DNA from 3 places in the Halomonas sp. AOP43-A1-21 genome. Region 1 is predicted to be linked to each of the others. Evidence: predicted binding sites of a transcription regulator. Region 1 holds the regulator's gene; each other region holds the start of a gene.
What was found. Region 1 encodes LexA, which represses DNA repair genes until DNA is damaged. Its sites were predicted from a motif close to TACTGTNTANNTANACAGTA; they were not measured.
Positions count from the first base shown of each region.

Region 2: the regulator LexA is predicted to act here: its motif matches at 4,413-4,432, upstream of ACT3R7_RS09510 (LexA family protein).
Region 3: the regulator LexA is predicted to act here: its motif matches at 1,828-1,847, upstream of ACT3R7_RS03245 (LexA family protein).

Region 1 covers NZ_JBQSWC010000015.1:48,512-55,571, forward strand. The annotation lists gene moaC (cyclic pyranopterin monophosphate synthase MoaC) at 1-68, shown strand, start outside; gene moaE (molybdopterin synthase catalytic subunit MoaE) at 72-527, shown strand; gene ACT3R7_RS10145 (ribonuclease J) at 581-2,158, opposite strand; gene purU (formyltetrahydrofolate deformylase) at 2,494-3,348, shown strand; gene lexA (transcriptional repressor LexA) at 3,498-4,172, opposite strand; gene ACT3R7_RS10160 (TetR/AcrR family transcriptional regulator) at 4,490-5,167, shown strand; gene ACT3R7_RS10165 (L,D-transpeptidase) at 5,145-5,672, shown strand; gene nagZ (beta-N-acetylhexosaminidase) at 5,748-6,752, shown strand; gene ACT3R7_RS10175 (hypoxanthine-guanine phosphoribosyltransferase) at 6,805-7,060, shown strand, end outside.
Region 2 covers NZ_JBQSWC010000014.1:18,002-25,061, reverse strand. The annotation lists gene aroC (chorismate synthase) at 1-350, opposite strand, end outside; gene prmB (50S ribosomal protein L3 N(5)-glutamine methyltransferase) at 364-1,323, opposite strand; gene ACT3R7_RS09525 (Smr/MutS family protein) at 1,505-2,071, shown strand; gene ACT3R7_RS09520 (patatin-like phospholipase family protein) at 2,083-3,096, opposite strand; gene ACT3R7_RS09515 (alpha/beta fold hydrolase) at 3,183-4,085, opposite strand; gene ACT3R7_RS09510 (LexA family protein) at 4,457-4,900, shown strand; gene ACT3R7_RS09505 (Y-family DNA polymerase) at 4,897-6,198, shown strand; gene ACT3R7_RS09500 (LBF_2804 family protein) at 6,241-7,060, shown strand, end outside.
Region 3 covers NZ_JBQSWC010000003.1:192,738-199,797, forward strand. The annotation lists gene ACT3R7_RS03230 (LysR family transcriptional regulator) at 1-6, shown strand, start outside; gene ACT3R7_RS03235 (hypothetical protein) at 298-723, opposite strand; gene ACT3R7_RS03240 (SOS response-associated peptidase) at 1,001-1,657, opposite strand; gene ACT3R7_RS03245 (LexA family protein) at 2,085-2,534, shown strand; gene ACT3R7_RS03250 (Y-family DNA polymerase) at 2,531-3,805, shown strand; gene ACT3R7_RS03255 (TIR domain-containing protein) at 4,273-4,716, opposite strand; gene ACT3R7_RS03260 (SIR2 family protein) at 4,726-6,156, opposite strand; gene ACT3R7_RS03265 (toll/interleukin-1 receptor domain-containing protein) at 6,191-6,685, opposite strand; gene ACT3R7_RS03270 (hypothetical protein) at 6,981-7,060, shown strand, end outside.

The sequences.
Region 1 (7,060 bases):
CCAACGACAGTGCGCGTATTACCAACGAGGATGAGGTGGCGTTTTTTCCACCGGTGACCGGAGGCTAGATCATGAATATCCGGGTGCATGTTCAGGCTACACCGTTTGCGTTAGCTGATGGCTATGAGCAAGTGCTGGCACAGCGTACCGACATTGGCGCTGTCGTGAGTTTTACCGGCTTGGTGCGTGATTTCAATGAAACCCCGGATGTGACGGGGTTGACCCTTGAACACTATCCGGGCATGACGGAGCGAACGCTGGAAAGTATTGGTGAGCAGGCCTGGCAGCGCTGGTCGCTGCAGGCCGTGTACATCGTTCATCGTGTTGGGTATCTCACGCCAGGCGACCCGATCGTACGTGTGCTGGTCGCCAGCGCCCACCGACGCGAAGCCTTTGAGGCGTGCGACTTCATAATGGATTTTTTAAAGACCCAAGCGCCATTCTGGAAGAAAGAGCACTCGGGACAAGGCGAATACTGGGTAAAAGAGCGCACCACAGATACCCAGGATGCGGCTCGCTGGACGTAGGGCGGGCCTATGCTCTGGAACGCTAGCGCTTAGCCCTAAAACAAGGCTTACATTTATAAGGGCGCTTCGGCCGCCATAATTTGCAAATGTACGTCGGGCATATGCTGCATATGTTCTGCCAGCCAATGAATCAAGCGCGGCTGAAGCGCAAAGCGTAGGTCCGCTAACGTATCGGCTTCAATATCCTCAAGCTGATCATCCAGCCATTCACTAAAGCTATCTTCATCCAGGGGGCTTGCACTGCTGGTATCTAGCATCAGGCGGCCTATGCGCCACCAGCCTGTCTCACTAGCCGTGACCGGTAGCGCAAGGTACAAACTGCCTCGGCGGGCCGTGGCTTTAGCGTTTTCCAAGCCTGGATGTGGCACAACACTATTTTGATTAACGATGCAGGGTGGTTGGGGGTGGCGCGCTTCACAGCGGAGCCCCTGACCATCCAGCACGATAATGTCGCCATTCACGGGCGCTAAAGGCGCGCTAATATCAAGGGCTTGGGCAATGGCCTGATGCGCCTGCTGATGGCGAGCCTCGCCGTGTACCGGGATAAGGTGTTTTGGCCGTACCCACTGATAAAACTTGGTTAGTTCTTCCTGCGCCGGGTGCCCGGTAGCATGCAGCTCCGGGTGATTTATCTCATCAAAAATCGTCACCCCTAACTGCTTTAGACGCCGTTTTAGCTGCTCAATTGGGCGTTCGTTACCCGGAATGGTTTTGGCGGAGAAAATAACGTTATCGCCGGGCTCAAGGTCAATAAACGGATGGCGCCCCTGAGCAAGCCTTTGCAGGGCTGCACGCGGTTCACCCTGGCTGCCTGTAGCGATAATGACCACTTCATCTGGAGGTAAATAGCCAAGATCATGCGATGGAACGAGGGCTGGCAAGTCATCCATATAGCCAAGGCCTCGTGCAACACCCACCATCCGCTCCATTGAGCGACCCATTAAACTAATTCGGCGTCCACACTGGTGCGCCGCCCGGCCAATGGCTAATACTCGCGCTAGGTTGCTTGCAAAGCAGGAGACCACCACGCGGCCCTTGCATTCGCCCAAGGTTTTAGACAGCGCTTTAGCCACATCGCCTTCACTGCCCGAGTGACCCGGCAGAGGAGCATTAGTTGAATCCCCAACCACTAAATCAACCGGGGCGAGCGCCCGAAAATGGGCCGCATTAATGGGGTCACCAATAAGGGGGTTAGGATCCAGCTTCCAGTCACCGGTATGCAGTACGCGGTAGCCGCCAATCAGTATCATCAGCGCGCAGCTTTCAGGAATCGAATGGGTCAGAGGCATGTAGCGTACCGAAAACGGCGTGCTTTCCATTGCTTCGCCGGGCTCGATTACCTTGATGGCCGTACTGCTTAACTGATGTTCGGCGAATTTTAAGCGTAACAGGCCTGCGGCTAGCGGCGTTGCATAAATTGGACAGTTCCACTTGGGCCATAGCCAGGCAACCGCGCCAATATGGTCTTCGTGGCCATGGGTGATAAATAGCGCCTGGGGAGTGATGCCCAGGGCCTCCGGGGTATCCAGATTGGGCACTTGAAGTGGTGAATTGGGCAGATCCTGGCGAATCATCATGCCGCAGTCGACCGCGATCCAATGATCGTCGTATCCATATAGCGTTAGATTCATGCCGATTTCACCACACCCACCCAGCGGCAGTAGGCGCAGAGGAGGGCGACGGCGGGGACGAAGTTGAACGCGTGGTGGATGCATCAGTTATGAAAAGCCTAAAAAGTAATGCCTTAACTATACGGGAAGGCAGGGGCGGCTAACAATGACCATGGCATATGAGGCCGGTGCTTCGTGAAAGGTGTTCCGGTACACTAGGCGGTCTTTATTGTCGGCGCAGTGCTAGGTCTGTTCGCTGCGCCGTTGAACTGCCTTTGGCATTATCCTTTGTATGATCCATTGAGCTAACTACTGCATTACGTCAAAAGTATTTCGCAGATCAAAGAGTATCCCGTATGTCTCATTATTATCGTTTGGTCGTTTCCTGCCCTGATCAGGTAGGCATTGTTGCTCGTGTATCAAGTTTTATAGCTCAGCAGGGCGGTTCGATTACCGAAGCCAGCCAGCACTCTGACTTGCAAACGGGCCGGTTTTTTATGCGTTACGAAATATTGGCTGATTCACTAGGGATGTCCGCTGAAACGTTGCGCAGTGCCTTTGAACCGATCGCTCAAGAGTTTTCTATGCAATGGTCGCTGGTCGATACTCAAAAGCGCCGTCGGGTGGTACTGATGGTCTCGCGTGAGTCCCATTGCCTGGTGGATCTGCTGTATCGCTGGCAGGCGGGTGAGCTGGATTGCGATATCGCCGGTGTGATTTCCAATCACGAAGACATGCGTTCAATCGCCGAGTGGTACGGTATTCCTTATCACCATGTGCCGGTTGATCCGAACAATAAAGAAGCGTCGTTTGCCCAAGTGAAAGAGCATATCGATCATGCGCGCGCGGATTGCATCGTGCTGGCACGTTATATGCAGATTCTGCCGCCGTCACTATGCGAGCGGTATGCCGGTCAGGTGATCAATATTCACCACAGCTTCCTGCCCTCTTTTGCGGGTGCCAAGCCTTATCATCAGGCCTATGAGCGCGGTGTAAAACTGATTGGTGCGACCTGTCACTATGTGACCGAGGAGCTGGATGCGGGGCCGATTATCGAGCAGGATATCCATCGCGTGAGCCATTGCCATACACCCACTGATCTGGTTCGTTTTGGCCGCGATGTGGAAAAAGCCGTGCTGGCACGTGGCTTGCGCTGGCACCTGGAAGACCGCGTATTGATTCACGGTAATAAGACGGTGGTATTCAGCTAAACGCCCGTAGTTGCGTTTAAGCCAAAAAAAAGCGGGTGGCCATGGAAATGGCCACCCGCTTGAAAGCTATCAAGACGCTGTATTCTCTGTTCTTAAGAAATTATATTCTTAACACGATGCTCTGCCGCCAACTCACCACAAGCGGTACATTAGCCGAGTGCTTGACCGTTGCCGCCCCGGATAACGCCCACCCCGACGCCTTCAATATCCAGTGACTGAGTGCGCAAGTCGATTTCGATAGGGGCAAAATCAGCGTTTTCGGCCATTAACGTTACCTGATGGCCCTGACGCTTAAAGCGCTTCACGGTAACTTCATCTTCCAGGCGCGCGACAACGATCTGCCCGTCACGTACGCGGTCAGTGCGATGCACTGCCAGCAAGTCGCCTTCAAGAATGCCAACATCCTTCATCGACAGGCCGCGCACACGCAGCAGGTAGTCGGCCTTGGGCGTGAAGTACTCTGCTGGCAGCGGGCAGTAGCGGTCAATGTGTTCAGCCGCCAAGATGGGGCTGCCCGCGGCAACTTCGCCAATAACGGGCAAGCCGGCCGGGGGAAGATCACTATTGGCCGCCACAGGAGCAGGCGAATCGCTCACTTCCTGAACATCCTGGTTAGGCAGACGAATCCCGCGTGATGTATTGCGAATAATGCGGATCACACCCTTGCGCTCAAGCGCGCGCAAATGCTCTTCAGCAGCATTGGGCGATTTAAACCCTAGCGCTTTGGCAATTTCTGCGCGAGTGGGTGGATATCCGAATTCACCCATGGTTTTTACGATAAAATCAAAAACATGCTGTTGACGTGCTGTGAGTGGTCGAGACATACCAAACTCCATAAACGATAAAAGACAGTCGGTATCTGCCTGCTTGAACAATATGTGTTTAAGTATACAGTATGTTCCTCTGTCCAGTACACGGATAAAAATAGTGCTTAATAGAGGTTAGACAAGGACCTGGCGTCATTTGGCTAACGGCTAGGCTCAAACGTCAGCCGACCCCAATTCAGCGATGAGGTGTTTGAATTAACTTTAATGAGTTTTCTCATCGATTACAGGAGCTTCTCGTATCTAGGATTGAGCCCGTTAGGGTTATGGCATACTATTTCGGCATGTTTTAAACACTCGTTTTTCTGGAGGCCGAAATGGCACAATCTGATACGGTGTCGCGTATTCTTGATACCGCTGAGGTGCTGTTTGCAGAGCGTGGTTTTGCTGAAACGTCGCTGCGCAACATCACTAGCAAAGCCCGGGTCAATTTAGCGGCCGTCAACTATCACTTTGGCTCTAAAAAAGCCTTGATTCAGGCGGTCTTCTCACGCTATCTGGATCCCTTCACTCTGCGCTTTCATACTGCGCTCGACGAGCTAGAAGCTCGCTATACCGATAGCCATATCCCGTTGGAGGAACTGCTCGAAACCATGGCAACAACGGTGCTGGCAGTGCCCGCTGAGCGCAATAGTCTAAAAGTGTTTATGCGCTTGCTCGGGCTGGCCTATAGCCAGGCTCAAGGGCATTTACGGCGTCATATTCAAGAGCAGTATGGCGAGGTGTTCGCGCGCTTTACTGAGCTGGTCCGCCAGGCCACGCCGGATCTTCCTGATTCAGAACGCTTCTGGCGGCTACACTTTATGCTGGGTACCGTCATCTTTACCTTGTCGGGTCTGGATGCTCTACGGGATATTGCGGCTAAAGATTATCAAGAACAGGTCACCGTGCGTGATCTGGTACGTCGCTTGCGGCCAGTGGTCGTCGCCGCCATGAACGCGCCATTACCTCCGGCTGTAGAAGAGGGGCATCATGCGAACGCCAACGCTAGCTGAGCTGCCACCTAGCCAAACTGGCTGGATCGAGATTGATACCGATACACAGCAGTTGCGTTGGTGGCAGGGGCAAAAGGTGTGCTTTGAATGCGAAATATCGTCAGGCAAAGCGGGTGTAGGCCAACAGGAAGGTAGCGGTCAAACGCCACATGGCTGGCACTATGTGCGAGCGGCGATTGGCAAGGACCTGCCGATCAACGCGGTGTTTAGAGGTCGACGTTTTACCGGCGAGGTGTTTTCAACGCCGCTGGCCGAAGCAAACCCGACGCGTGACTGGATTTTGACACGCATTTTATGGTTGTGCGGTCTGGAGCGGGGATTCAACCGCGCAGGCTCGGTTGATTCTCAGCGCCGCTATATCTATTTGCACGGTACACCACCCAATCAGCCAATGGGAATGCCGGCTTCCCATGGCTGTATACGCTTACGCAATCAGGATCTGCTGTATGTCTTTGAGCGCGCGCTGCCTGGCACCCCCGTATGGCTTCATGGCAGCGATCAATAGCGGTCGCGGGTAAGGTTTTTTGACTCTGAGCGTTGATCGTCTAAAATCACCGGCCCTTTTGTTGGATCCATGATAATGACTCAACCTATTGGCCCGGTCATGCTCGACCTGGAAGGGCCGCGATTGAACAGCGCTGAAAAGCGCTTACTGCTTGAACCCGCCGTTGGTGGCGTCATTCTGTTTGCCCGTAATGTGGAAGACGCCTACCAGGTGCGCAAGCTGTGCAGTGATATCCGGCGTGTGCGCGGTGATCTGCTGCTGGCGGTAGACCAAGAGGGAGGCCGCGTTCAACGCATTAAAAAGGGGCTTACCCGGCTGCCAGCCATGGCCCGCATTGGTGAGCGCTATGTTCAGGACCCCGAAGAAGGCACCTTGCTTGCCATTGATGCGGGCTGGCTGCTAGGTATGGAAATGGCCGCGTGCGGGCTGGATATCAGTTTTGCGCCGGTACTCGATGTCGATAGCGGCATTTCCAGCGTGATAGGCGATCGTAGCTTTAGTGGTGACCCTCACCACGTAGCCCAACTAGGCGCGGCCTTTGTGGAAGGCTTGCACCAGGCAGGTATGGCGGCGGTAGGTAAGCATTTTCCTGGTCACGGCGGTGTAGCCGCAGATTCCCACGTTGCCTTGCCTGTCGATGAGCGTTCAATGGAGACGATTAAGCAACGCGACCTTGTCCCCTTTGAACGACTTGCCCCTAAGCTTGATGGCATCATGCCCGCGCATGTGATTTATCGAGCGTTTGATACACGCCCGGCGGGTTTTTCACCCAGCTGGCTGGGCATGCTGCGTGAATCGCTGGGCTTTAAAGGCTGCATTTTTTCAGATGATTTAAGTATGGCGGGCGCTCACGAAGCGGGCGAGCCACGTGAACGTGCCGCTGCTGCGCTCGCGGCTGGTTGCGATATGTTGTTGGTGTGTAACGACCGCGCCGCTGCCCTGGATGTGATAGATGCCTGCCAGGGGGTTGCCAATAAGCGACCTGCAAAACTGCGCTATGGGCGTGCACGCCCTGATTTGGATGCGCTGACGGCGCTGGGGCGCTGGCGACGAACGCATGCCAAGCTCGAAGCGCTCTAATCCCACCTGATTTTTCTTTTCGTAATACTGCTACTTTTTGGGGAGTAACCCAATGTCTAAACTGGATAAAGAGGCCCTTGAGTCGCTGGACTCGATGCGCCAGCTCATGGATACCGCCGACTGTTTGATTTCCCAGCAGCAGGTTGAGCGCGCTCTAGATCGCATGGCCGAAGCGATCACCAAGGATTTAGGCGATAAGCTGCCGGTTTTTTATTGTGTTATGAACGGTGGATTAATCACAACCGGCCATTTGCTGACCCGCTTGGGCTTTCCGCTGGAAGTCGACTACCTACACGCTACGCGTTACC
Region 2 (7,060 bases), on a different contig from region 1:
TGGCCATATTTATGGTGATAGGTGTAGTCCGCGTGCGCCGGACGGAACTGGTCCTTGATTTTCGAGTAATCATTGGAGCGCTGGTCGGTATTCTCGATCAACAGGCCAATCGAGGTGCCGGTGGTTTTACCCTCGAACACGCCGGATAAAATCCTCACCTGATCAGGCTCTTTACGCTGCGTGGTATGCCGAGAGCTACCCGGGCGGCGGCGGTCCAGGTCGCGCTGCAGATCCTCTTCACACAGCGCAAGCCCCGGCGGGCAGCCATCAACGATGGCACCAAGTGCCACGCCGTGGCTTTCGCCAAAGGTGGTTACGGTAAACAGTTTGCCAAAACTATTGCCAGACATGGGCGTTCATTCCTTACACAAAAGACGCCGCATAGGCGTCGAGTTCAGCAGCGCTCAAGGCAAATACGCCCTGGCCGCCACGCTCGAAGTCAAGCCACATAAAAGGTACGTCAGGAAACGCAGCTTCCACATGACGGTCAGAATTGCCCACTTCCACAATCAGCCAGCCGGAGTCGCTTAAATGACTGCGCGCCTCGCGCAGAATACGCCGCACGATATCCAAGCCGTCTTTGCCAGCACCCAGCGCCAGCGCGGGTTCATGGCGAAACTCGGCGGGCATGGTGGCCAAATCACGCGCATCCACGTAGGGCGGGTTGGAAACGATCAAATCAAAACGTTGGCCTTCAAGGCCATCAAATACATCGGATGCAACCGCCCGTACCCGGTCGCCCACATCGTGGCGGGTAATATTTTCCCGGGCGACAGCCAACGCATCTTGGCTGATATCGGCAAGTGTGACCTCACAGGTAGGCAGGTAAAGGCCTGTAGCAATGCCGATACAACCAGAGCCGGTGCATAAATCCAGCACGCTGGCCGGGGGCTCTTCAGGGAACCAGGCGCTAAAGCCGTCTTCGATTAACTCGGCAATCGGCGAGCGTGGAATTAACACTCGCTCATCGACATTGAACGGATGGCCTGCGAAAAACGCCTCGCCTAGCAGATACGGGAGCGGCTGGCGGCTGATTACCCGTTCCCGGGCCAGAGCAATAATACGCTGGCGCTCAACGGGCAGAAGCCGTGCTTCCAGAACGCTGGGGTCGACGTTCCAGGGTAGATGCAGCGCGCCTAAGCAGAGCGCGACCGCTTCATCCCAGGCGGATTCCGTGCCATGACCATAGTGCAGCCCCGCCAGATAGAACTCGCTGGATACCCAGCGTAGATAGTCGCGCAACGTAAAAAGATCGCTTATCAGCGCCGTATCCGGCAATGAAAGGGTTGAGTGAGAGGTCTCAGCATTGAGGGGCGTAGTCACAGCGACTCCTGATAAACGAAAATCATCCATGCAGCCATTATGAAGCTACACTCAGTTGATAAAGAAAAATTGTACCTTTAAAGATTGTACCTTTGACGCCGCCCGGTTCACAGCGGCGCTCAGCTCGCTATACTGTCGCCTCTTTTATATCATTACTTACTTTTCACACGTTGAGCCTGACATGACGCGACGCCACCTGCCCAATGATGACGATATCAGCGCCTTTCGCCAGGCGCTTCAAGCAGCAGGCGTGCGCCGTATTGCGACCAACCAGGCAGACCCCGGTAAGCCCAAGCGGGATAATAACGCCCACCAGGCAAGGCGCAACGCCGCGGTTGAGAGCAACACCCTGCAAACCAGCGGGCGCACCTCGGATGGCCGGGTGGAAGCCGTGCGCCCTTCCGAGTACCTGGAATTCAGCGTACCCGATTTACCCTGGCGCAGCCTTAGCCAGCTAAAGCGCGGCCAAACCGAGTGGCAGGCGGGGCTCGACCTGCACGGCTACACCCTGGAAGAAGCCCGTACAGAACTTGAAAGCTTTCTGCGCGATGCGGCAAGTCAGGGTTTACGCTGTGTTCTGGTCGTTCACGGCAAGGCGTGGGGCAGCACCTCTGACTTCCCGGTGCTTAAAAGCCATACCAATACCTGGCTGCGTGAATGGCCGGGCGTGCTGGCATTCTGCTCTGCGGTTGATATCGATGGTGGCACCGGTGCGGTTTATATCCTGTTACGTAAGCGAGGCCCGTAGGCCCACGCGACTTACTCCGCAGCATCCGACGCAATGCTTGGCATGCGTCGCTCTAACGCTTCATCGGCCAAGTGCCGCCCCAGGCAAATTAACTCCTTGGCCCGATGAAACTCATGCGTACTGCACACCGTTTTGGGTATCTCGATCAGTACATCCGGCGGGTAGCCAGCAATTTTATACTTAGCCAACGCCGCCTGGGTAATATCGAACGATTCTAAAATCATGCCGAGTCGGCTCCACTCGCGCTTGCCACGGGCTTCAGGCGTCTCTTCTTCACTTTCATCATCCACTCCATTGCCCCCCAGACCGTCCCATAGCCGCTTGGTGGCTTCGCGCATATCACTCATCCAGCCCCCCATATTGGCGTCGCGTTCACGCTCTGAGGCCGTGCGACTATCATTCTCTTCGTGCTCCTTGGGCAGCAGTTCCTCCAGTGACACCGGCTGCGGGCTATGGGCCGTCACGTTAACGGCCACTACTAGGTCAGCACGGTGAGCCGCGATGACCGGCATGATGGGCAGGGGATTAAGCAGCCCGCCATCAACTAACATTTGATCACCCGTACTGACTGGGGTAATCACCCCAGGAATAGCAATGGAGGCCCGGATAGCGTGCAACAGCGGGCCGTTTTGAAACCATACCTCTCGCTGGCGAACCAAGTCGGTGGCAATCGTGGTAATAGGGATAGGCAGATCCTCAATCAGTACATCGCCCACCAACGCCTCCAACTTGTGCATCACCTTGTTGGCGCGCATGGCCCCCATGGGACTCCAGGTCATATCGATAAGCCTGAGCACATCGAGATAATCCAGAGTACAGACCCACTCCCGGTATTCGGGCAGTTTTCCCGAGGCGTAGATACCGCCAATCAGTGCGCCCATCGAGCACCCGGCGATGGAAATAATCTCAAAACCGCGTGCTTCCAGCGCTTCGATCACACCAATATGTGCGTAGCCACGTGCCCCACCGCTTCCCAATACCAGGGCGACCTTTTTGCCATTGCCAGTGCGCGTCAGTTGGTTCATTGCTTATCCTTGTCTTTCTTATGCCTGCCCGCTTTGTTGTATTGATACGTGCTCTGAATCGTCGATACCCAATAACCTGCCTTGCGCTAAGCCGTGGCCGTTTGCCAATGGGCAGCGACGACTTCCGCCACGGCGGCAACGGCCTTGGGCTCCAGATGCAGGTGATGCCCGCCCGGTAACACGTGGCGCGTAAGACACTTAACCGCCTGGCGCGCCTGCACAGCCCACTCGCGTTCGCCTAAAATACCCCGTTCGCCCTCAATCAAGAGCATCGGCGCCTGGATACAGGTCAACTGGGCCAGCACCTGTTCTGGAGTAAAGCGTACCAACGAGGGTTTTAGCAACCGGCTATCGGTGCGCATTTGTATATAACCATCGGCGGTAGCTTCGGTATTACGCTCAACCAGCGGTATTGCCGTTACGCTATCCAGTGTGGTTACTCCGCCGGCGACCCGAGCGGCAACCGCGCTTTCTATATCGGCATAGCGCGGCGCACGGGAAAGCGGCCGTCGGTAAGCCATCAAGCCTTTGCGTAGCTGGTTGGCGGTTTCTACTGCTGGCGTATTCAACGCCCCCAGCCCATCAATCAGCGTCAACTGAGCAACGCGCTCCGGCATGGTGGCCGCCACTAGGCAAGCGACGGCTGCTCCCATCGAGTGGGCCAATAGTGACGCCTGCTCGATACCTAGCGTGTCCATCGCATCAAGCACGTCATGGCAGTAATCCCACAGCGCATAGTCACTGCCCGCCGGAATATGTTTTGAATGCCCATGGCCACGGAAGTCGATTGCTACAATGCGGATATCCAGCACTTCGGCCAGTCGCGGCGCCAGGCGGGTAAAGCTTGCCGCGTTATCCAGCCAGCCGTGCAGCGCTAACCACACGGGGGCATCCTGGCGGCCCCAGCTCAGCGCCGCCAGGCGGCTTTGGGCAAGTACTAGCGCTTGCCCAGCACGGCGATTCGTCCACGCAGACGTTGTTTCAGACATAAGTCATTTCCTGGCCAAGCGACAGTCTTGCGAATGAGCAAGCGTGGCCTAGCCGTTTTTCGATATAGGAGAAGCGTCGCGCATTTTCAAGCAATGCATAGATGACGGTCTAAGCGACAAACGTTACCATGCCAGGCGCAATTCTTCCGCCGCTTTATACCCTTCTATCGATTAATGGTGACCCTATGAAACCTCGTCGCGATACGCGTGCCCGCAACCTTGTTTTCCTGATTGCGGTGGTTAGCGCGGTAGTCGTTGGCCTGTGGCTTGCACGCTAAGTTAGTCTGATCGACGCTCAGCGCTTGCAATTTATACCTCACGAATAAATACTGTATATAAATACATATTTAATTTCAGTGAGGATGCCGACGATGCTGTTTCCGCCATCGCCTGTCGCGCCAACCTTGCCGTTAACCTCTCAGCCGCTGCCTTACTCCTCCTTGCAAGGCCGCGCTGGCTTTAGCGGCTTTCCATCGCCAGCGCAGGATTACGAGCCACGTACGCTCGACCTCAATACGCGGTTGATCAAAAATCCTACCCAAACGTTTTATCTCTCGGCGACCGGCGACAGCATGGAAGGCTGGGGGATTTTTGACGGCGATTTACTGGTCGTTGATCGCAGCATCAAGCCCCGTCTGGGGCATATTCTGGTGGCCATGTTCGAAGACGAAGTGCTGATCAAGCGCTATGCGCTTTACCTAGGCACGCCCCATCTCTGCTCTGCACACCCCCACTACCCGCCGCTTCCTCTGGAGGGTACCGATTGCCAGCTATGGGGCGTGGTACGCGCGGTTATCCATGAGTACCTACGATGATCGGCCTGGTAGATGCCAACAACTTTTACGTCAGCTGTGAGCGAGTGTTTGACCCGACCCTGGAAGGTAAAGCAGTCGGCGTCATGTCGAACAACGACGGTTGTATCATCGCCCGCTCTGCTGAGATGAAAGCCATGGACATCCCAATGGGTATTCCCTCTTTCAAGCTTGAAAGCTTGCGCAGGCGTGGCGACATCTACCTGAAGTCATCCAACTACGAGCTGTACGGTGATATGTCGGCAAGGCTGTGCCAGCTGCTGCGCGATACGTGCCCTGCAGTATCGCCCTATTCCATCGATGAAATGTTTATCTATCTGGAGGAGTTCACTGACAAGCAGTGCCAAACCCTGGGCGAATGGCTGAGGCGACGTATCCGGCGTCATTTAGGCTTACCGGTGTGCGTCGGGCTTGCACCAACGCATACGCTGGCCAAGCTGGCTAACCACCTGGCCAAAAAGTCGCCCCATTATCAAGGCGTGTGTCTGCTGAGTGCCCAAAGTGCGTCCACGACGGCATTGCTTAAACAAACGCCGGTGGGTAGCGTCTGGGGTATTGGCCGCAGGCTTGCTGAGCGTCTGGCTATCAACAAGATTCATACCGCCTGGGATTTACGTGAGGCAGATATTCAGCAGTTACGTAAACGCTACTCTGTGGTAATCGCCCGCACAGCGCTTGAGCTACGCGGCACGCCCTGCCTGCATATGAATGCACTCGACCAGCCGCGCCACCGCATCATGACTTCGCGCTCGTTCGGCCAGGCTACCGGCGTCAAAACTGAAGTGCATAATGCCTTGCGCCGCCATGCCCAGCGCAGTGCCGAAAAGCTTCGTGAACAGCGCAGCCTAACCCGTGCGGTGATGATATTTTTAAACACCAACCGCCACCGCCGCGACCAGCCGCAGTACTTTCCCCACGCCATGGTGCCGCTGCCCTCACCTAGCGACGACACGCGCACTATTCTTGGAGCCGTCCACCAAGGGCTCGAGCAGATGTACCGACCAGGCTACAAGTTCATGAAAGCTGGCGTGATGCTGCTTGATTTAGTCGATGCTGAGCAGTACCAGCTCTCGCTGTTGCATCAGCCACCGCGCAACCGTCATCCGTATTTAATGGCCACGCTGGATACTATCAACCAGCGAATGGGGCAAGGCACGATCAGCTTTGGCATGACAGATGCGGACGCCGCCTGGCAGCTGCGCTGCGCGCATCGCTCAAACCGCTATACCACGCGCTGGGACGAGCTGATGCAGGCTGGCACCCACCCCGGTGCTATTCAAGAGTGCGCTGCACGCAAGTAGCCGTTACCCTAGGGAGACTTAAACTAAGGAAATCTTGCTGTTATGCCTTTGGACAGGCCCGATCAAGAATACGCTCCCTCTCCTGGCCTGGCGCAGCGTCTAGCACACCGCTATATCAGCTACCTGCTGACGCGCAACGCGCCCTTGTCCGCGCCCAACCCGCACGCTATCAAGCGGATCAAACGCTGGACGATAGTGTGGGCCGCCATTGCCGGGATTATTTCCGGCACGCTGATTGGGGGTGGCGAGTGGTGGATGAAGCGTATCGCTATTGATGGCTGGTCCGGGATGAGCCTTGGCGAGCAGATACCTTATTGGATCGCCTACTACGCCGTAGTAGGTGTCATCACCGCGATTGAGATAGGCTTTTTGTACTGGAATTCACTGCGCGGGGTTACCCATATTACCCGCCTGGCCGGTTTAGCTTACTCACAGCACAATGCGTTTACGCCCTCTCTGCAGCTAACCGTTCACGGTGTTGCACGTGCTGCGCTTGAATACCCCAGTTCAGGCAATACCATTTACGGCATTAACCCTCATGCATACCTGCATGGCTGGAAGCTGACGCTAAAAGCGCTGCTGTACCGCTTAAAAATTAGCCTGAGCAGTTTTATCCTGCGCGTAGTGATGCGGCGTGTCTTGGGCCGCCTGGCATTACGCGGTTTTATTCCCATGCTGATGGGGCCGCTATACGCTATCTGGAATGCCTGGATTGCCTGGCGCGTATTACATCAAGCCCATCTGATGGCCTATGGTCCGCCGCGTATCGACGCGCTAATGCATGAGTTGAATACTTTATCGCGTGCCCAGCGCCAGTTGATCGTTCAAGGCATTGGCGAGCTCATGATGCGTAACCGCCATC
Region 3 (7,060 bases), on a different contig from region 1:
AGGTAGTCGCGCCCATTATTCCTATGCTTTTGAGGCGAAATGGCTGATGCTGACATGAGTAGCCTCGCAAATAATGGTTATTAAACCCACGTGAGCATATTCAGACTAACATCAACGCCGGTAAAGGCATGGCCCTATGGGGGTATAGCGGGCGACCCATTGCACATGACATAGCCCCTTTCCACGGATAGCTCTTCATAATAACTTAAGTCACCTTTAGGGGGAGCTCTGATTATCTTTTTTGCTCGTTTGAAGCGTGTCGATTGTTATTGCCACTACCCCATATTGGTCTACTCACTATCCATGTGTGACTCCTCGCACCTCATCTAGAGCGGCATCAATAACGAGATCAGGGTCTGTAGCTATCAGATCCCGGGGCCTTAGCCCGCCAAGATAGCTGTTTATCGACTGAAACCAAAAGGCCATTCCCCATCCGTCTTTATCCTCTTTGAAGATGTCGATGATTTTCGACATGACGCGATACGGTCGGTAGCCAGCATCCTTCTCAAGCCCAAACGCTGGGTAGTAATCGGTGCCGTGGTCATTGATAGTAAAAATATCACCTTGTTGTTTCCACTGAGCAGGATGAACACTATCACCACGTGAGCGGACGCCTGGCAACTGCAATATCTCATCGACAGTTAACCAATCGCCGCTTTCCATCACGGCTCGACGCGCTCTTGCTTCCATCTCAGCTTCGCGCAAACTAGTTGGCGTGGTCATAATCTTAGGCACCCTTATTTTGGGTATGTACTCTGGTCCATTATCCTGGGGGCTATACTAATAAGTTAGCCGTCGCGGAAGTGATCGTCGTGGTACTTGAGGCTAGCCATGCATAAGCGGCCGATGATGGATAACGTCTAACCACCTTACGGTGTTCAACCTACCAGTGAGATAGCTTTGTTGGCTCCTCACTTTGAATTTGTTCTTCCTTCCTATGGCTACAACCTAGCGGATAGATAAAAGCGCTGGAAAACTATCAATCTCAAGATCAGAAACGCTAGAGAGGATTGATCAGCTCATCACCTTGTCCCTCGGAAGGTTTGTTAACAGCCGTGCTAACCGGCCAATGTTCAACTAGTCCCGCATCGATATGCCGCACCATGCTGCGGATTGTCTCTTTATCCGTCAGGTCAGTAGCAAGCCAGTGTTCAAGACTGTCGTCGTCCAAAATTAACGGCATCCTGTCATGCACATCGGCAGCACTGCCTCGAGCTGGCTCGGTGAGAATGGCACATCCTAGACCTCCATCATCCCGTTCTGCGTAGATAGCGGCGAAGTATAGGGGCTCTCGATCCCTTCGGCACAGATAATGAGGCTGCTTAGGGGGCGTGTTCTTGATCCATTCGTACCATCCGTCAGCGAGTACGAGGCACCGGTGTTTAGCAAATGCCGATTTGAAAAAGTTATTAGTCGCAACGGTTTCAACTCGCGCATTTATGGGTTGCGTGCCTTTCCCTTTGGCCCACGATGGGCGAAATCCCCACCACACCTCTTCAAGCGTGGGAGCAGAGTCCTCAGACGCCTGCCGTATGCTCGCGATCCAGGTACCCGGCGCCACATTGTAGCGCGGTCGAATGTCGCGCTCAGACATAACCGCACCGACCTTTTTGGTCAGCTCAGGTATCGGGGTGAATAAAGCAAATCGTCCGCACATAGCTGCAGGATAGACGAGAATTGGCCATCCAAGTCAGCCTACGCACCAAAATCGTGGTGCCCTCATCTAACCACCGTCAAAATAAGGTGGGCTTGCCAACACGATAAGACCAACGAATGAAGAAGAGTGCTTGCGATTCACTAGGCTGATCGCTTATTGTCAGCCCTTAATACTGTATATATTAACAGCTATATAGGGAGGCGCTTATGAGCAAGAAAACTTACCCACGGTCTATGCAACGGCCATTCAGTAGTCCCCGTACTCTTCCAGTTATCGTTGGAGGATTTCCTCTTCAACGGGATGATTTGAGAGAGGAAGGTACGCAGTTGTTGGCGGTTTGGGGGACTGAACAAGACGCGCTACTCGCACCGCTTGAAAACATTGAGGTGCATCTACCAGGCACATGGCGAGCGATGGGGAGCATGGCATGAGTATGCATTTCACCATTCTTGGACGCGTCGACACCATGGCTCGACCGCTAAGGCTGCCTTTAGCGGGTGGCGAAGTCCGCGCTGGTTTCCCGAGTCCCGCAGACGATTATGTCGAGGTCGAATTAGATCTTATTGCCCATTTGATTAAGCACCCTAGTGCAACGTTCTTTCTGCGAGCCAAAGGCACCTCCATGGAAGGCGATGGCATTAAAGATAATGCGTTGTTAATTGTCGACCGGTCTATCAATCCTCAGCCAGGCCATATCGTGATCATGAGCGTGGACGGCGAGCTGACGTGTAAAAAGCTAAGCATCATGGGCAGTCGGCCGTATTTGGTGGCCTCTAACCCAGAGTTTAAGCCCATCCCTCTCACTGGGCATGATTGTCACAATTGGGGTGTGGCCACCCATAGCATCCAACCGCTAGCACCCGGTTTCACCGTATGATTGCCTTGGTCGACTGCAATAATTTCTATGTCTCCTGCGAACGAGTCTTTGCTCCCAGGTTGGAAGGCCAAGCTGTCGGCGTTTTGTCGAATAACGACGGCTGCGTGGTCGCGCGTTCGCAAGAAATCAAAAACTTAGGTGTGGCAATGGGAATGCCTGCCCATCAGATTGATCCGCATATTCGTCGACAATGCACATTGCTCAGCTCAAATTATGCGCTTTACGGTGATATGAGCAGCCGCGTTACTGATGTTCTCTCACAGCATACGCCTCACGTGGATGTATATAGCATTGATGAGTCATTTCTATCGTTTGAGGGCTTTGAACCAGACACATTAGAAGAACGATGCCAATTAATGCGACAGCAAGTTAAGCGAGATACAGGTATTCCGGTTAGCGTTGGCTTAAGCACTAGCAAAACGCTTGCAAAAATTGCCAATCACCGCGCTAAAAAAGAAAGTGTTTTCAATGGCGTGGCCATGATGGACCCTAACAGCAGCGACACCCGGGAATTCCTGGAGCAGCTACCCGTTAATGAGATATGGGGGGTAGCAGGTCGCAGTGCAGCGCGGCTTCATACTCTAGGCATAGAGAATGCTTGGCAGCTGCGCACCGCCAGCTCTAAGCATTTGCGGCGCCATTTCAGTGTGGTCATGGAACGTCTGGTTTATGAGTTGAGGGGCGAAAACTGCATATCACTCGACGACATGAGCCAACCAAAAAAACAGATCATGGTGTCCCGCTCCTTCGGCCGGCTCACGACGAACAAAACCGATCTGCACGAAGCCCTACGCGTGCACGCATCACGTGCTGGTGAAAAGCTACGACGACAAAACGGCTTGGCGCAGGCATTGATGGTGTTTGTTCACACCAATCGCTTTCGGCAAGATCTGCCGAGCTACAGTAAACGGTTAGTAATACCGCTACCTCACCCCACCGATGATAGCCGCGAGCTCATCAAAGCTGCCATGGCAGGGCTAGAAAGAATTTTTAAAAAAGACATCTGGTACCAAAAATGCGGGATTATGCTCATTGATTTGTGCGATCACGACAATGAACAACTAGGGCTGCTCGCCGAACCGATCAGTGACGAGAAACGTGCTCGTAATGAAAAATTGATGGCCACGCTCGATAAGCTCAATCGCGAACACGGAAAAAATACCGTCCGGATTGGCATGCCTCGCAAACAGAATGCTTGGGAATTGCGTTGCGAGCACCGTACACCACGCTACACCACACGCTGGGAAGAGCTAGCAGTGGCCAAAACCTAGAAAAGAGCTGCCATCCCTGGCACTCCTACCTCTTTTCACTACCAATAATCACATCCCTGTTGTGACGCATTCGACGTGCTAAAGCGGCGATCCTGGGCGTCACACTTTCACCCTAGCCTTTATCAAGCCATTTTTATGTAAGCGATTGACCACAGCGTTTGTAAGCAATGGCTTACAACAATCCGTTATGCAATGAAACTAAAAACGATTGGCGATATGTGTGCCACTAACCCAATTGGCAGCAACTAAGCCAGTGGTACTTCAGCTTATTCTGATGGATGGCAAAGACACCTGATCCGATTCAGGATAATTCGAGCAGTTAGCACGTGACATTTTTCCGCTAAAACAAGGGTTCAAACGCAGGATCGCTTGGTGAATAGGTCCCCTGGTAGCCTGTATGATTTCAGGCGGGGCATCAGAATTCATCTTCGTTAATTAGCTCAAAGGTGTGGTCGCTTAAATATCGCTCAAGGTTTTCCAGCAGCCTTGGCGGCTTCTTCAACCCATACTCCAAGGTTTTCACGACCATTATCTGTATTCCAGCGGTAGTGCTTGTATCCTTGGATCTTCATGCCGCAGAAGTCACTTGTTTGTTTATTGAAATCTGGGATTTTACTAATATCTATAGTCAACAATCCGTTGCCCCGTTTGATACTTTTCTCTATTTCGTATTTTACCCATTTACTTTTATCAGTATTGGCACCTATAAGTACGACTGTCACAGTCGTACCGATAAGCTGGGCATCTATCCATGCTTTTACCGTGCTATCACCTGTGCGCTCTAACTTCTCGAACTCTGCTTTGTCGATGAATCCAACTTTAGGGTTGGCATTGATCACGTTACTGTTACGGACATTCATCGCTCTCAGAACGTCGTCGTACTGGAAACTAAAGAAAACCTTTCTAGCCATGGGGACACCTTAGATGAGCCGTAAGAGGAGGAGGATGACTTCTTGAGCGCGTTCAAGTGATGTAGATTTATCGCCTAGTTCACCCAACAAGGGTGTAATCTTTTTACCATTCTCGTGCTGAGATTCTTGATAAGACTTCATAACCTCATTCCACAGTAATTTCGACATCGAGCCTGTAATACCTACAGGAATTACAAAAACGCCTTTCGCTACAGCGATATCGAATTCTTCACGCATTCCGTCAGAAAGGATTAACTCGCCATTTTCCAGCTTATTGCCAAACATAAAAATAGCAACGCCTGCATGAGCGAGCATATTGCGTCGATATTCTGTCCACAGTTCCTTCAGAGGCCTTTCCCCAGTCTTGCTTTGTGGAAAGGGCCTAAGAATTAACTGGTCGTTGTCGAGACGGCCACCATTCATAACAGTTTGTTCAAGCACGCCAGTGATGATTGCGCTACCTATACCGAGGCCAAACCCTGAGATCACTCGGTACTGTTCTTTGCAAATGGCCCTGCTCAGATGATAAACGAATTGCTCTGATTCAGCCTTGCACCACGGGTTATAGTCATGAGCAGCACCAGAGATAAAGATTGTATTTCTTTTGTGGCGATGCTCGATGGCACGCAGAATGTCAGTAATTTCAGAAAACTCATCAACATAAACGGCTTTGATCCCTACACGGAGCAGCTCTCCTGTGAAAAGCTCTTCCTTACGTTGGCGATACTCGAAGTCAGCAAGGTCTTCATTCTCTCCCTTGCTAGCTCTTCTCAGGATGCAGTAGTGCTGTCGTTGATCTCGAGTAAACTGAATCCTGACGCGGCTAAGAATATATTCTAGATTAGGGTCGGTGAAGCTGAAGCCGAGAAAGAGGAAGGTTTTAGAAACCAAGTCACCGCTTAAAGCTGTAATGAACGGCTGCATATTGACGTGGTAACGCTCATAGTCATCGCGAGTCAACACCGCGTCAGCGGCATGCTCGATGTCACCATGCATCTTATAAACAATTGCATCACGTTTCGGCCGTGTCGTTGCCAATTGCTTATTGGTATGTTTGATGTCAGCTATCTTTTCGTTTTTTTCAAGCGCCGTTTCGATCAAACGATCATAATTGGTTGTCCAGTAGGTCGGAATAGGCAGCCTTGCCAGAATCGCGTGGTTTTCAGTGGGCTCCGCCGTCATTGAGAACTCAGTCACCAGTAGCTGATTGAGTTTTGCTCGGTTGGTCGCATTGACGTTTGTGTGGTATTGCGCCAACGTAACTAGATCCCATTCTTTATCGACGTCTAAATCAAGCTCATCAGCTATTGGCTTGAGCAATGACTTCCAGTCGACATAACCTGCTGCTCTTGAAAAGCCTGCACCCGCAAAAATAGCCAGATTTCCTTCTTCTAGCTCTTTTGAAAGGGTGTCAACGAGCCGTAACTGATCACGTTTCATTCTGAGCTTCCCGTCAGGTTTTTGTAAGGCATAATCAGATATTTCTCAGCCAACGACTGTGCCCTTGAAGGTCGTATAGGGCTAATGCTCCGTTTGGTGTGGTGTCGATACGGGAATAAAGCTGTAAATATTCATTGCCATGATGACGACCTGATGAGTCGACGGTAGGAACGATGACGATGTTATTGAGATTCTTCTTTCCATCAGCGTAACCAATCTCCCAAGGGCACCATCGTGATGACATGGAGTTCTCAGTAGCCAGGAAAAGGAACCAATTGGCATGCACAATGGCATTCTTGATTCGCCTTGCGGTTTCTGCATCAGGGCGTTCCGGCATCTTTTGGTCTTGCCAATCGATGTAGATATCCCACCCTTGTTCAATGAGCATTTGCTGAAGGCCTAATGCTTGCTGGTTATCTTTGTGACTATGGCTCAAGAAAGCAGTCGGTCGACCGATGCTTGGTGATGAAAAAACCCGTTGTTGCTTACGAAATGAAGCATTGCTGAGCTCATATTGGTAAATTGCCATACGTTACCATTCCCTACTATTTCTTAGTGTTTCAAGGGAAAGTGTCATTATTTTCATTCATTCGCAAGCCGTTTCTGAGCGTATTCTGATAGCGGAAGCGTTCAGCGTAATAGGCGGCGATGAAAGGCTTAGTGAATCCTGTTAGGCCTAACCGGGTGCTGTACGAAATAGCGACTACCACCCTCATTGGGGTTCCATCATGATCTAGTGGCAGCCAATGGTGTAACCGGATCATTCAATTCTTCAGATTATTGGGCCTGGGAGATAGATGATTGAATAATGTAGGAGAATCAAAATGAAAATTATTGAAAAGGTGGAAATCGATTCCGTCACCGATGTGATGTGCGATGTATGCCTATGCTCCACTCGGGTAGC